3 regions of the Ochrobactrum quorumnocens genome follow, and region 2 is predicted to be linked to each of the others. Evidence: riboswitches for the same ligand, from Rfam matches in the RefSeq annotation. Region 2 holds a riboswitch; each other region holds the start of a gene.
The links. Region 2 has a riboswitch for cobalamin ahead of metE (5-methyltetrahydropteroyltriglutamate--homocysteine S-methyltransferase). Riboswitches for the same ligand answer to the same signal wherever they lie in the genome.

Region 1 (4,215 bases), on a different replicon from region 2:
GCAGGCATTGGCCTGCGGTGTACCATCATCTTTTCACATGAACCCGGTTCTTTTGAAACCGCAGACCGATATGGGCAGTCAGGTGATTGTTCAGGGGCGGGTGCGGGGCGAGGCACGCGGCCGCTATTATCAACAGTTGAAGCCGCAACTAATGGCGGCGGTGATGGAATCTTTCGCAAAGGTCAGCGACGGTGCTGATCTTGTGCTGATCGAAGGGGCCGGTTCGCCTGCCGAGATCAATTTGCGCGCTGGTGACATCGCCAATATGGGCTTTGCGACGCAAGCCAATGTGCCGGTAGTGCTGGTGGGTGACATTGACCGGGGCGGGGTGATTGCCTCACTGGTCGGCACGCACACAATTTTGTCAGAAGAAGACCGTGCGATGGTGCGTGGGTTTCTCATCAATAAGTTTCGCGGTGATATTTCGCTGTTCGATGATGGCTTGACTGCGATCACAGACTTTACCGGTTGGCGTTCTTTCGGCGTTGTCCCGTGGCTCAAAGCAGTGTCGCGTTTGCCAGCAGAAGATTCGGTCGTGCTGGAACGGGCAACGCGCGGTGATGCCCAGGCGCTGAAAGTAGCAGTGCCAATGCTGCCGCGTATCGCCAACTTCGATGATCTTGACCCACTTAAGGCGGAAGCACAGGTTGAAGTTGTCATGGTTCCGCCTGGTCAGCCTTTGCCCAATGACGCAGGCCTTGTCGTTCTGCCGGGAACAAAGTCCACGATAGCCGATTTGATTGCCTTCCGAGAAAACGGTTGGGAGCATGATCTTCATGCTCATGTGCGACGCGGGGGGTATGTTCTTGGTATTTGTGGCGGATTTCAGATGCTTGGAAGCCGCATCAGTGATCCTGACGGTATCGAAGGGCAGGTTCGCGAGATTGAAGGGCTTGGATTGCTCGATGTTGAGACGGTCATGGAGCCGGAAAAAGTAGTGCGCAATGTCGCGGCTCGCTCGATGCTTTTTGATACAGCCCTTGAAGGTTACGAAATCCATATAGGCCGCAGCATAAGCAGCACGGGGAGCGCAGATATTATTCGACCGTTTGCCCGGATAGATGACCATGATGACGGAGCGGTATCAGCGAATGGCCGGATCATGGGCACTTATCTGCATGGTGTGTTCGGTGCCGATGCATACAGACACCAGTTTCTGGCTTCTCTCGGCGTCAGTGGTTCGGGCATAAACTATCGCGCGAGCATAGAAGCAGCACTTGATGAGCTGGCCGACGGATTGGAGCGGTGTCTCGATATCGATGGGCTGTTCGCACTCGATTGACGCCGTCATAGCGAAAGCCTAGTGTCCTTTTACGCAATAGGTTTTTGCCGGGACGAATCTCGGCAATACCAAAAGGGAATGCGACGGACGGACCCATATCGGGCGTCTTTATCGCAGCCGACCCCGCGACTGTAGAACGGAGAGGGATGAGGCAGGCCGGGCAACCGGCAACCACTGGAAACCATCGACTGGTTTCTGGGAAGGTGCTTCACTCCTTACGACCCGTGAGCCAGGAGACCTGCCTGCTGCGTGAAGGACATTGTGTCCGTACCCCATGGGAGGTTTTCCCAGCTGCCTGCACGGAGGTTGTCATGGCTGCGCGTAAAGAAAATTCACTTTCAACTACCCTCCCTCTACCCCTTGCTGCTCGTCTTGGTACGGCGGTGGTGTCGCTTATGCTCGGCGCGTTCCTGATCTACGGCGTCGGTCTTGCGCATTCAGATACGCTGCATGATTCGGCGCATGACACGCGTCATTCCTACGGCTTTCCCTGCCACTAAGCTGCTCGATCAAGCTTGTACGATTTGGTGCATTGAAACGCTCGATGGTGGACGGCCATCTGAGCGAAATTGCTGTTGAGGGTATGAAATGTTGATCCGTTATTTGTTGGCTACGCTTGCTGCGGGCCTTTTGGCTGGGCTTTTGGTCACGCCTGCGATGTATCTAAAGACTGTGCCGCTGATCATTCAGGCGGAAACCTATGAAGACGCCGGTGGCGGTCATAGCCATGGTGATGTGGAAGCTGCCGCGCCACATGATCATGCTGCTGCTGCGCCTGCAGCCAGCGAAGGCGAAGAAGCTGGAGCCGAACTGCCATTTGGCCGTCTCGGCAACACGGTTCTTGCCAATCTTGTCGCGGGCGCAGGCTTTGCGCTGTTGCTTGGCGGTGTTGCATTGCTGCTTGGCCGACGTATCACGCCGCAAAACGGCATTTTCTGGGGGATGGCCGGTTTCTTTGCGATCGCATTTCTGCCAGCTCTTGGGCTTTCGCCGGAATTGCCGGCTATGCCTGCTGCAGATTTGGCGCAACGTCAGCTCTGGTGGCTTTCAACAGTCGTTCTGAGCGGTGTCGGCATTTATTTGCTGGTTCTTCGCGGCGAGGTCATTTCCAAGATCCTTGGTCTGGTTCTGATCGTTGCGCCGCATCTTTACGGCGCGCCGCATCCTGAAGATATTTCCTCGCCAATTCCATCGCTGCTTGCCTCGCAATATGCTGTCGCGTCTCTTGCGACCAATCTCTTCATGTGGGCGGTAATCGGCCTGGCACTTGGCTGGTTCATTCAGACTTACGCAAAATCGGAAGTCGAAGGCTGATAAACATGGCTTCGCCCGGAAATGAAAATGCGAAAATCACATTCGTTCTTGGCGGAGCCCGCTCAGGAAAATCGTCGTTTGCGGAGACAATGGTCGAGACGTCCGGGCTTCAGCCTGTTTATCTGGCGACAGGACGTGCGTTCGATTCTGAAATGGAAAGCCGTATCGTAACGCATCGCGACCGGCGCGGTCCGCAATGGCAAACGCAAGAAGAGCCGCTTGATCTTGTGGGCGCTCTTGAAAAACATACAGGTAATGACCGCTTCGTGCTGGTTGATTGCCTGACGCTCTGGATCACCAACCTGATGATGGCAGAGCAGGACATCGCGAATGCAACTGATGTTCTCGTTGCCACACTACCAAAGCTTTCCGGCCCGGTTGCTTTCGTCTCCAATGAGGTAGGGCTGGGCATTGTGCCGGAAAATCGTATGGCGCGGGAATTTCGCGACCATGTCGGTTTTTTGCATCAGGCGGTGGCTACAGCGGCAGATGAAGTTTATTTTCTGGCGGCAGGATTGCCGCTCAAAATGAAGGGATAATTCGATGCATGGTCAGAAGATACCGGCAACCGTGATCACGGGATTCTTAGGTTCTGGCAAGACAACGATGATCCGCAACCTGTTGGAAAATGCCAATGGCAAGCGGATTGCGCTCATTATCAATGAGTTTGGTGATCTGGGCGTTGATGGCGGTATTTTGAAAGGTTGCGGCATCGAGACTTGCCGCGAGGAAGATATCATTGAGCTGAACAATGGCTGCATCTGCTGCACCGTGGCAGACGATTTTATCCCAACAATGACCAAGCTTTTGGATCGTGCAGATCGTCCTGATCATATCGTCATTGAAACTTCGGGTCTTGCCCTGCCGCAGCCGTTGGTCGCAGCCTTCAACTGGCCGGAAATCAAGACACAGGTTACAGTCGATGGTGTGGTGACTGTGATTGATGCTGCAGCCGTTGCCGAAGGTCGTTTTGCTGACGATCACGACAAGGTCGATGCGCAGCGTGCGGCGGACGAATCTCTTGATCATGAAAGCCCTTTAGAGGAACTTTTTGAGGACCAGATTCATGCGGCTGACCTCATCGTTCTAAATAAGTCTGATCTTATCGATGCGGCTAAGCTTGATCAGGTGAAAGCCGATGTGGCAGAGCGTTCATCGCGCCGCGTCAACATGGTGCCTGCAAGTTTCGGCAAGCTCGGTGCCGATGTACTGCTCGGTCTTGGTGTGGGCACGGAAGACGATATTGCCAATCGCAAATCGCATCATGAAATCCATCATGCTGATGGTCATGAGCATGATCACGATGAGTTCGAGAGCTTTATTGTTGAGGCCGGATCGGTTGCCGATCCAAAGGCTTTTGCAGAAAAGCTAAAGACTGTCATCGCCGATCACGATGTTCTGCGTCTTAAGGGCTTTGTCGATGTACCGGGCAAGCCGATGCGTTTGGTTGTGCAGGCGGTTGGTCCGCGTATCGAACATTATTTCGATCGCCCATGGGGTGCTGGCGAGGAGCGCAAAACGCGCCTCGTCGTCATCGGTCTACATGACATTGATGAAGTGGCAATTGCCGAAGCGGTGAAAGACGCCGCTTAATCCATGCATCTTTTACTTGCCCAGAA
Region 2 (4,215 bases):
GGCAAGCGCCAGCAGTTCCGTCATTTCGCTGACTTCCGGCACACGTGGCGAATGGATGTCATAAACGCCCGGCCCGATATCGTTCGGGTATTTAAACGACTTGAACGCATCGAGCAGCTCCATGCGTGAGCGTGAAGTTTCAATCGAAATCACGTCGGCATCCATATGAGCAATGGCATCGATGATGTCATTGAACTCCGAATAGCACATGTGGGTATGGATCTGTGTTTGGTCGGCCACACCGCTTGAACACAGACGGAAGCTTTCGACAGCCCAATCGAGGTAGGTCGACCAGTCAGTGCGACGCAGCGGCAAGCCTTCGCGCAAGGCGGCCTCGTCGATCTGGATCATGGTGGCACCCGCATCTTCCAGATCGCTCACTTCGTCACGGATGGCGAGCGCGATCTGTCGGCAGGTTGCGGCGCGTGAAATGTCATCACGAACAAACGACCAGTTGAGGATCGTCACAGGCCCGGTCAACATGCCCTTCATAGGCTTATCCGTCAGTGACTGCGCGTATTTCCACCAGTCAACCGTCATCGGCTCAGGACGGGAAACGTCACCGAAAATGATCGGAGGGCGGACATAGCGCGAGCCATAGCTCTGCACCCAGGCGTATTTTGTGAAAGCGAAGCCCGAGAGCTGCTCGCCAAAATACTGAACCATGTCGTTACGCTCGAACTCGCCATGCACCAGTACATCGAGGCCGATTTCTTCCTGCCAGCGAATGGCGGCTTCAGTTTCGCGCTGGATGAAGCTCTCATACTGCGCATTGCTGATCTCACCTTTGTTGACCGCTGCGCGTGCTTTGCGCACTTCAGGGGTCTGCGGAAAAGAGCCGATCGTCGTGGTGGGGAAAGTGGGTAAGCCGAGCTTGTCGCTTTGAATTTTGCGTCGCTCGGTGAACACGCTGTTGCGCTTCTTTTGAGCTTCCGTGACAGCGGCAACGCGCTGTTCAACAGCCAGACTGTGGACCTTTGGCGATGTGCGGCGGGCTGCAATGGCCTCACTTGCGGCTTTCAGTTCTGCAAGAACCGTGCTTTTGCCTGACGAAAGCGCACGTCCGAGGATAGCAATCTCATCGATCTTTTGTGCTGCAAAAGCGAGCCAGTTTTTAAGTTCTGCATCGAGTCCGGTTTCCAGTTCAAGATCAATCGGTACATGCAGGAGCGAGCAGGATGGGGCAATTTCGATGCGTTCCAGCCCGTGCTTTTCAACGATGGGCAGAATGTGGTCGATGATGGCATTGAGATCGGCGCGCCAGATATTGCGGCCGTCAATCACACCGAGAGACAGATGCTGATCGGGGCGTGCTTTCGCTACAATGTCGTTAAGCTGATTTGCGCCGCGTACCAGATCGACGTGAAGACCTGCGACCGGCAAAGCCAATGCAGTGTCGAGATTGTGGCCCAGCTCACCGAAATAGGTCGCAAGCAGGATTTTTGCGTCGGAAGCTGTGGCAAGACGCTGGTAAGCAAGTTCAAATGCGGCCTGTTCATTTGGGGTGAGATCGAGAACCAGCGCTGGTTCGTCAATCTGCACCCAGTCGGCACCGGCATTTGCAAGTTCACGCAGCAACTCTTCATAAACCGGCAGCAGCTTTGGCAGCAAGGCTACAGGATTAAAGCCTTCAGCGGTGGATTTAGCCAGCTTCAGGAATGTAACCGGGCCAAGAATAACTGGACGTGTGTGGATACCCAGTGCCTTGGCTTCGAGGAAGTGTTCCACCGGCTTGCGGGCGACAAGCCTGAACTCCTGATCGTCGGTGAGTTCTGGCACCATGTAGTGATAATTGGTGTCGAACCACTTGGTCATTTCAAGCGCAGTCACACCATGACTATGTGCGTGCCCATTCTCACGCCCATGTTCTTGATTGCCACAACCGCAATCGTTGCTTGTTTTGCCTTCGCTGCCACGCGCCATGGCGAAATAGGTCTGGAGCGATACGTCGCCGCCGGACCAGCCGTAACGGGCAGGGATGGCGCCGACCATTACAGCTGTATCGAGCACATGATCGTAAAGGGAGAAGTCGTTGGATGGAATTTTCGTGATGCCGTGATCGCGCAGTTCGGCCCAATTGGCCGCGCGCAAAGCGCTGGCAATCGTGAGCAGTTCTGCTTCAGACGATTTACCCGCCCAGAAAGCTTCGAGTGCAAATTTCAGTTCGCGATGACGGCCGATGCGCGGCACACCAAGGGTGGCGGTAGCGACGGTGGTTTGTGACATGGCTATATATACCCCGATATAGATGGGGGCGCGGGTTTACAGACGTGCGCGAAAAGGCTGCTTTTGGCAACCAGACCTGCGACACTCCGGGACACCCCGCCCGTGGACGTTGTTTTGTCATGGCAGGTCTCCTGGCTCGCGGGTCAGCGCTTCGATCCGCCTTCCCGAAACTTTCGTTCCAGTGGCATGATGGATTTCAGCTCGCCGCTTACAGTTGCGGGGGCAGCACCGGTTTTGCAGGATTATCTTTATCCTCACGCATGACCTTATCCGAAAAGTCGATAGACTTTTCGAGGATCAACGCTCGCGCACCGGTTTCCCTCTTAGCTTCCGTCGCACAGGTTGACGGAAGAACCATAACGTTCATTAGTTTGTCGGAAGCTCTGAGTTGTGTCAATATCATATAAAGAAATGTTTATATGTTTATGACGTTGAAGTTCCTGCTGCCGATTTTTATTGGCCTAAAGATGGAGGTGGATGACTGGAAGATTAGATAGAGAATTAAAGAAAACTCTAATAACAACATATAATTAGGGGAGTAGGCATAGTTTTTGTAAGCGTGTGCAATCTCAATTGATATGGCTCCGATGAGTGACTCGTGCTAACGGTGCAAATATTGGGCTGGTTTCGTTGTCAGTTATCTAACTTAGATGTCTGATATCACTGATTAAAAAGAGTTGAATTGGGCCGAATCCTCATCGGCGATTGATCGTTTTCCGCCTTGAGGGGGGCAGGATATATTCTATGAGTTTCAGATATCCCTGGCAAAGACTGGCTTTGTTACCGCGTGTCGGTAAGCAGATCATACTTCTGCTGAGCGACTGCCTTTTGTTGTTGCTCAGTGCCTATCTCGCCTTTGTTATGCGTCTTGGCTTTGTTTTTATCCCAACGCAGACGCAGATTTTCCTGATCGCCATCGCTCCGGCTCTGGCTATTCCAGTCTTTGTTCGTTTTGGTCTTTATCGAGCGATTATTCGCTATCTCGCCGAACGGGCCATCTGGCCGATTTTTCAGGCAACGGCGATCGCGGCGCTCTTCTGGGTGGCGCTGGTCTTTCTTATGGAATCCTATGGCGGCTCTGGTTTGCCGCGTTCGGTTCCGCTGCTCTACTGGCTTTTGAGCACTGTCCTTGTTTCGGCGAGCCGCTTTGGTGCAAAATGGCTTCTACGCAGTGCTGAAACCAGCAAGGTCTATTCAAGTACCGCGCTGATTATTGGCGTGGGCGAACCCGGACGCCAACTGGCGACAGCACTGAGAAGCCATAGCGATACACATGTGATCGGTTTTGTGGACCCGACGGGCCAGCTCAGTGGAATGGATATTATCGGGCTTCGCGTCTATGATGTATCTCAGATCCCCAACCTGATCGAAAACTTTGGAATTAGTCAGGTCGTCATTTCTGAGCCGGAACTGGATCAGAAGCAGCGGCAGGAGTTTGCGCGTCTGCTTGGCCGTCTCCCCGTCAGTACGCGTATTCTGCCCCCAATCGCTGATCTGACTGCGGGCAAATATCTTGTCAGCGCTCTGCGCAATGTCGAGATTGACGATTTGCTTGGGCGCTCGCCTGTACCGCCAGATGTCGATCTCCTCCGTGAAGTTGTCGAAGGCCGACGCATCATGGTGACGGGCGCTGGCGGGTCGATAGGTAGTCAGCTTTGCCGCACAATTGCACAGTGGAATCCCAGCTGTATCGTGCTGTTTGAATCCAGTGAATTTGCACTTTATCAGATCGAGCGGCAGCTACGTCAGATGGCACCTTGTGTTGTCATTCCGGTGCTTGGCACAGTCGCAAACCAGCATTGCGTTGAAAAAGCAATTCAAACACACGCTGTTGATACGGTCTATCATTGCGCGGCCTATAAGCATGTGCCGCTTGTCGAACAAAACCCGCTGGTCGGTATCAGCAACAATGTGTTTGGAACGCTGAACGTTGCAGCGGCAGCGCTTGCGACCGATGTCGAACGGATGGTGCTGATTTCATCTGACAAG
Region 3 (4,215 bases), 180 kb from region 2:
TGCCTTCCTTACGAATTTCGATCTTGGAAACGATCGGATGGATCGAAGAGGTCGAATGATTGATGTAGGAGATCGAGCCTGTCGGCGGTACGGCTTGCAGGTTCTGGTTATAAAGTCCGCCTTCCATGACGGCCTTCTTCAGTTCCTGCCAATCTTCCTGCGTCGGGATGGCAATACCTGCATCTTCAAAGAGTTGGCGCACCTTGTCGGTCGCAGGCTCCCAGACCTGATCGGTATATTTGTCGAAATATTCGCCAGAGGCGTATTTTGACTTCTCAAAGCCCTTGAACGAGCTGCCCTGTTCGATGGCAAGGCGGTTAGAAGCTCGGATAGCGTGATAAGCCACCGTATAAAAGTAGATATTGGTGAAATCGACGCCTTCATCCGAACCGTAATAAATACGCTCCCGAGCGAGATAGCCGTGCAGGTTCATCTGACCAAGGCCAATGGCATGGCTCTCGTCATTGCCGCGTGCAATAGATGGAACTGATCCGATGTGGCTCATGTCGGCAACAGCCGTCAGCGCGCGGATCGATGTTTCAATCGTCTTGCCAAAATCGGGGCTATCCATGGCTGCTGCGATATTGAGCGAGCCGAGATTGCAGGAAATATCCTTACCCAGATATTCATAAGACAGATCATCATTAAAGACGCTGGCTTCACTGACCTGAAGAATTTCCGAGCAAAGATTGCTCATGGTGATACGGCCATCGATCGGGTTGGCGCGGTTCACCGTGTCTTCGAACATGATGTAAGGATAGCCGGACTCGAACTGAATTTCCGCCAGAACTTGGAAGAAGTCACGTGCATTGATCTTCTTCTTGCGAATACGGCCATCATTGACCATTTCGCGATATTTTTCGGTGACGGAGATTTCCGTCATCGGCACGCCATAGACGCGTTCAACGTCATACGGCGAGAAGAGATACATATCCTCATCGTTCTTGGCGAGTTCAAAGGTGATATCCGGGATTACCACGCCAAGCGACAGCGTCTTGATGCGGATTTTCTCATCCGCATTTTCGCGCTTGGTGTCGAGGAAGCGCATGATGTCGGGGTGATGCGCGTTCAGATAAACGGCGCCTGCACCCTGACGTGCACCAAGCTGGTTTGCATAAGAGAAACTGTCTTCCAGCAGCTTCATTACAGGGATGATGCCCGACGACTGGTTCTGGATCTGCTTGATTGGTGCACCGGCTTCACGGATATTGGTAAGGCTCAGCGCCACGCCGCCGCCGCGCTTTGAAAGCTGCAAGGCGGAGTTGATCGAGCGGCCAATCGATTCCATGTTATCTTCAACACGCAGAAGGAAGCACGAGACGAGTTCGCCACGCTGCTTTTTACCTGCATTGAGAAAGGTCGGCGTCGCTGGCTGATAACGGCCCGCAATGATTTCATCGACCATTTCACGCGCATGTTGTTCATTGCCGCGCGCAAGCGCAAGCGCAACCATGCAGACACGGTCTTCATAGCGCTCAAGATAGCGCTGACCATCAAAGGTCTTCAGCGTGTAGCTGGTGTAATATTTGAACGCGCCAAGGAAAGTCGGAAAGCGGAACTTCTTGTCATAGGCATGATCGAAGAGATCGCGCACGAAATTGAAGGAATACTGGTCCAGCACTTCGCGCTCGTAATAGCCTTCGGTGACCAGATAATCGAGTTTTTCACGCAGATTGTGAAAGAACACCGTGTTCTGGTTGACGTGCTGAAGGAAATACTGCTGCGCGGCCTGACGGTCGCGTTCAAGCTGGATTTTGCCTTCATCGTCATAAAGGTTCAGCATCGCATTGAGCGCGTGATAATCGAGCCCGGTTTCAGGCAGCTTTGCTGCCTTGCTTGCTGCCGACGCCGATGGCTCCTGCTTTTCCGATGAGGCGACCGTCTCGCGCTCACGGGTCAAGGTTGTGTCTGCCGTGTCCAAAATCGTTCCATCCCGTCTCTAACATTGCCAAGGTCTTCGTCAGTTCCCAAAAGCTCGAAACGATAGAGGTAGGGAACCTGACACTTGGTAGAAATGATCTTACCGGCGAGGCCGAAGGCTTCACCGAAATTGCTGTTTCCTGCGGCGATGACACCGCGAATGAGGGATCGGTTATCGGCATCATTGAGAAACCGAATGACCGGCTTGGGAACAGCGCCTTTCGCACCGCCGCCGCCATAGGTGGGGGTTACGAGCACAAACGGCTCATTCACCCGTAACAAGCCAGCATCGTCTTCATAGCTTTCCAGCGGAATGCGTTTTGAGCGCATTCCCAGACGCATCACAAAACGATGCGTGTTCTCTGAACGACTGGAAAAATATACGATCTGGCCCATTGCGAAATCCCGACAGCGATTGGGCTTTATGCGAGCGAGCTGATCATATCCGGACGGAAACCAGCCCAATGGGTTTCACCCACAACAACAACCGGCACCTGACGGTAGCCGAGACCCTGAACGAGATCGTACGCATCGGCATTGGCGGAAATGTCGATGACATCATATTCAATGCCCTGACGGTCGAGTGCGCGAGTGGTGGCGGTGCACTGGACGCAGGCGGGCTTGCTATAGACGGTGACGTTCATTTTTTCCTCACTGGGGATCGGTTGTATCGGTTGCGACTTACTGGGATGAAGACGCAAAATAACGCTCACGCATTATCGAATGCGTGCAGAAAGACTCGGAAACTGGAGAAATGCGGCTCGCCCGAGTGGCAAACCAAAAGTACTAGCCCGTAAAGGGCGGACCGGAACTGTTTGGTCTCAAATTACTCGACATGCTTGTCACCCCGAAGCTTTGGAGGGGATATTCGGGGGCAGCAACAGACATGGCAAAACGCTGCCACATTCTATTACGCACCAACCGGACACCCCGCCCGTGGACGTTCACGTTCAAGGCAGGTCTCCTGGCTCACGACTCACCGCTTTGGTCCGCCTTCCCGGTTTTAACCAGTGGCATATGGACGTAAAGCTCATCGCTTACAGTTGCGGGGGCAGCTACGGCATAACCACATCCATCATGAATGCAACGCACCGTATTCCCATCTTCGCTTTTTGATTCTCACGAATCGCAAGAACCTTGAACACAAGATATAGTATCCGAAGTTAAAAAGTCGTCAATGGATAGACGGTTCAAAAAAATTAAATATGGGCTTTAATGAGGGGCACCTGTGAATAGCAGGGATATCTATCAGGCTTCACTCACTCGGTTTGATAGGCTTGGGCCGGAACTCGGGTTTTATAGCCTTCAACGCCATCCGATCCACAAGATGTGGTGCAATCAGCTTCAGCCACCGACCAAATCGCATCTGCCGCGTCATCAACACCTCGCGTTTGCGGCGACTGATTCCCTCGAGCATCAACTCGACCGCCTGCTGGACGGACATCATATTGTCTTCGCGAACACCGCTCACACCCAGAGCAGAGCCACTTGCCCCATAACCAACCTTGCGGATGTCGGTTTTCACCACACCGGGATAAATTATTGTCACCGATATGCCGCTCGGTTCCAATTCCGATCGCAGCGCCTCACAAAACCCGGAAAGTGCAAACTTGGTGCCGCTATAGGCTGAGCGTCCAGGGACCCCAATCAGCCCCGCAACTGAGGAGACAGCAACGATGCGTCCTTTGGTTTTAGCTAGATATGGCAGTGCTGCATGGATAGGCCAGATGCTGCCCCAGTAATTGAGCTCCATCAGATCATGCATCCACTGCAAGTCTTCCGGTTTGATCTCGGCAAAATTGGCGTGAGCTGACATGCCCGCATTGACGATCAGCGTATCAATTTGCCCGAAAACGGCAGCGGTCTTTTCTATCAGAGCAATGCAGTCCTTGCGATCAGTCACGTCAGTCGGCACCACCAGAACCCTGCAGCCCGACTGATCAAGTTCCCCAGCAAGCGCTTGCAACTTATCGACATTACGCGCCGCCAGAACCAGTGCCGCCTTGCTGCCATCGCGTATAGCGGTCTGACGCGCAGCCTCAGCTCCAATCCCGTCAGATGCTCCTGTTATGATTGTTACTTCCATGACAAGCCCCAGCTCGATTGAATGAAAATACGACGCCAAGTTACAGTTGCCGTCTTGTAACGTCCAGCGTTCCGAGAAGAGCCTGTTGCAAGCAGTTATGTGTTCACGTGAGCGTTATTACCCTCATTGGTCGAAGGGATAAATTGACAGTCAGGCGTCCTTTCCTGTATCGATCTAAATAATCCTGAACATTGTTCAATATATCGAAC

Region 1: another riboswitch for cobalamin. It lies ahead of CES85_RS16215 (CbtB domain-containing protein); the one in region 2 lies ahead of metE (5-methyltetrahydropteroyltriglutamate--homocysteine S-methyltransferase).
Region 3: another riboswitch for cobalamin. It lies ahead of nrdH (glutaredoxin-like protein NrdH); the one in region 2 lies ahead of metE (5-methyltetrahydropteroyltriglutamate--homocysteine S-methyltransferase).

The regions. Positions count from the first base shown of each region.
Region 1 covers NZ_CP022604.1:1,379,320-1,383,534, reverse strand. Annotated here, with positions in the region: gene CES85_RS16220 (cobyric acid synthase) at 1-1,282, shown strand, start outside; cobalamin riboswitch at 1,304-1,542, shown strand; gene CES85_RS16215 (CbtB domain-containing protein) at 1,594-1,782, shown strand; gene CES85_RS16210 (CbtA family protein) at 1,871-2,596, shown strand; gene cobU (bifunctional adenosylcobinamide kinase/adenosylcobinamide-phosphate guanylyltransferase) at 2,602-3,135, shown strand; gene cobW (cobalamin biosynthesis protein CobW) at 3,140-4,189, shown strand; gene cobN (cobaltochelatase subunit CobN) at 4,193-4,215, shown strand, end outside.
Region 2 covers NZ_CP022603.1:1,477,236-1,481,450, forward strand. Annotated here, with positions in the region: gene metE (5-methyltetrahydropteroyltriglutamate--homocysteine S-methyltransferase) at 1-2,226, opposite strand, end outside; cobalamin riboswitch at 2,331-2,600, opposite strand; gene CES85_RS06980 (polysaccharide biosynthesis protein) at 2,971-4,215, shown strand, end outside.
Region 3 covers NZ_CP022603.1:1,298,057-1,302,271, forward strand. Annotated here, with positions in the region: gene nrdE (class 1b ribonucleoside-diphosphate reductase subunit alpha) at 1-1,921, opposite strand, end outside; gene nrdI (class Ib ribonucleoside-diphosphate reductase assembly flavoprotein NrdI) at 1,897-2,316, opposite strand; gene nrdH (glutaredoxin-like protein NrdH) at 2,343-2,564, opposite strand; cobalamin riboswitch at 2,858-3,075, opposite strand; gene CES85_RS06140 (SDR family oxidoreductase) at 3,176-4,006, opposite strand.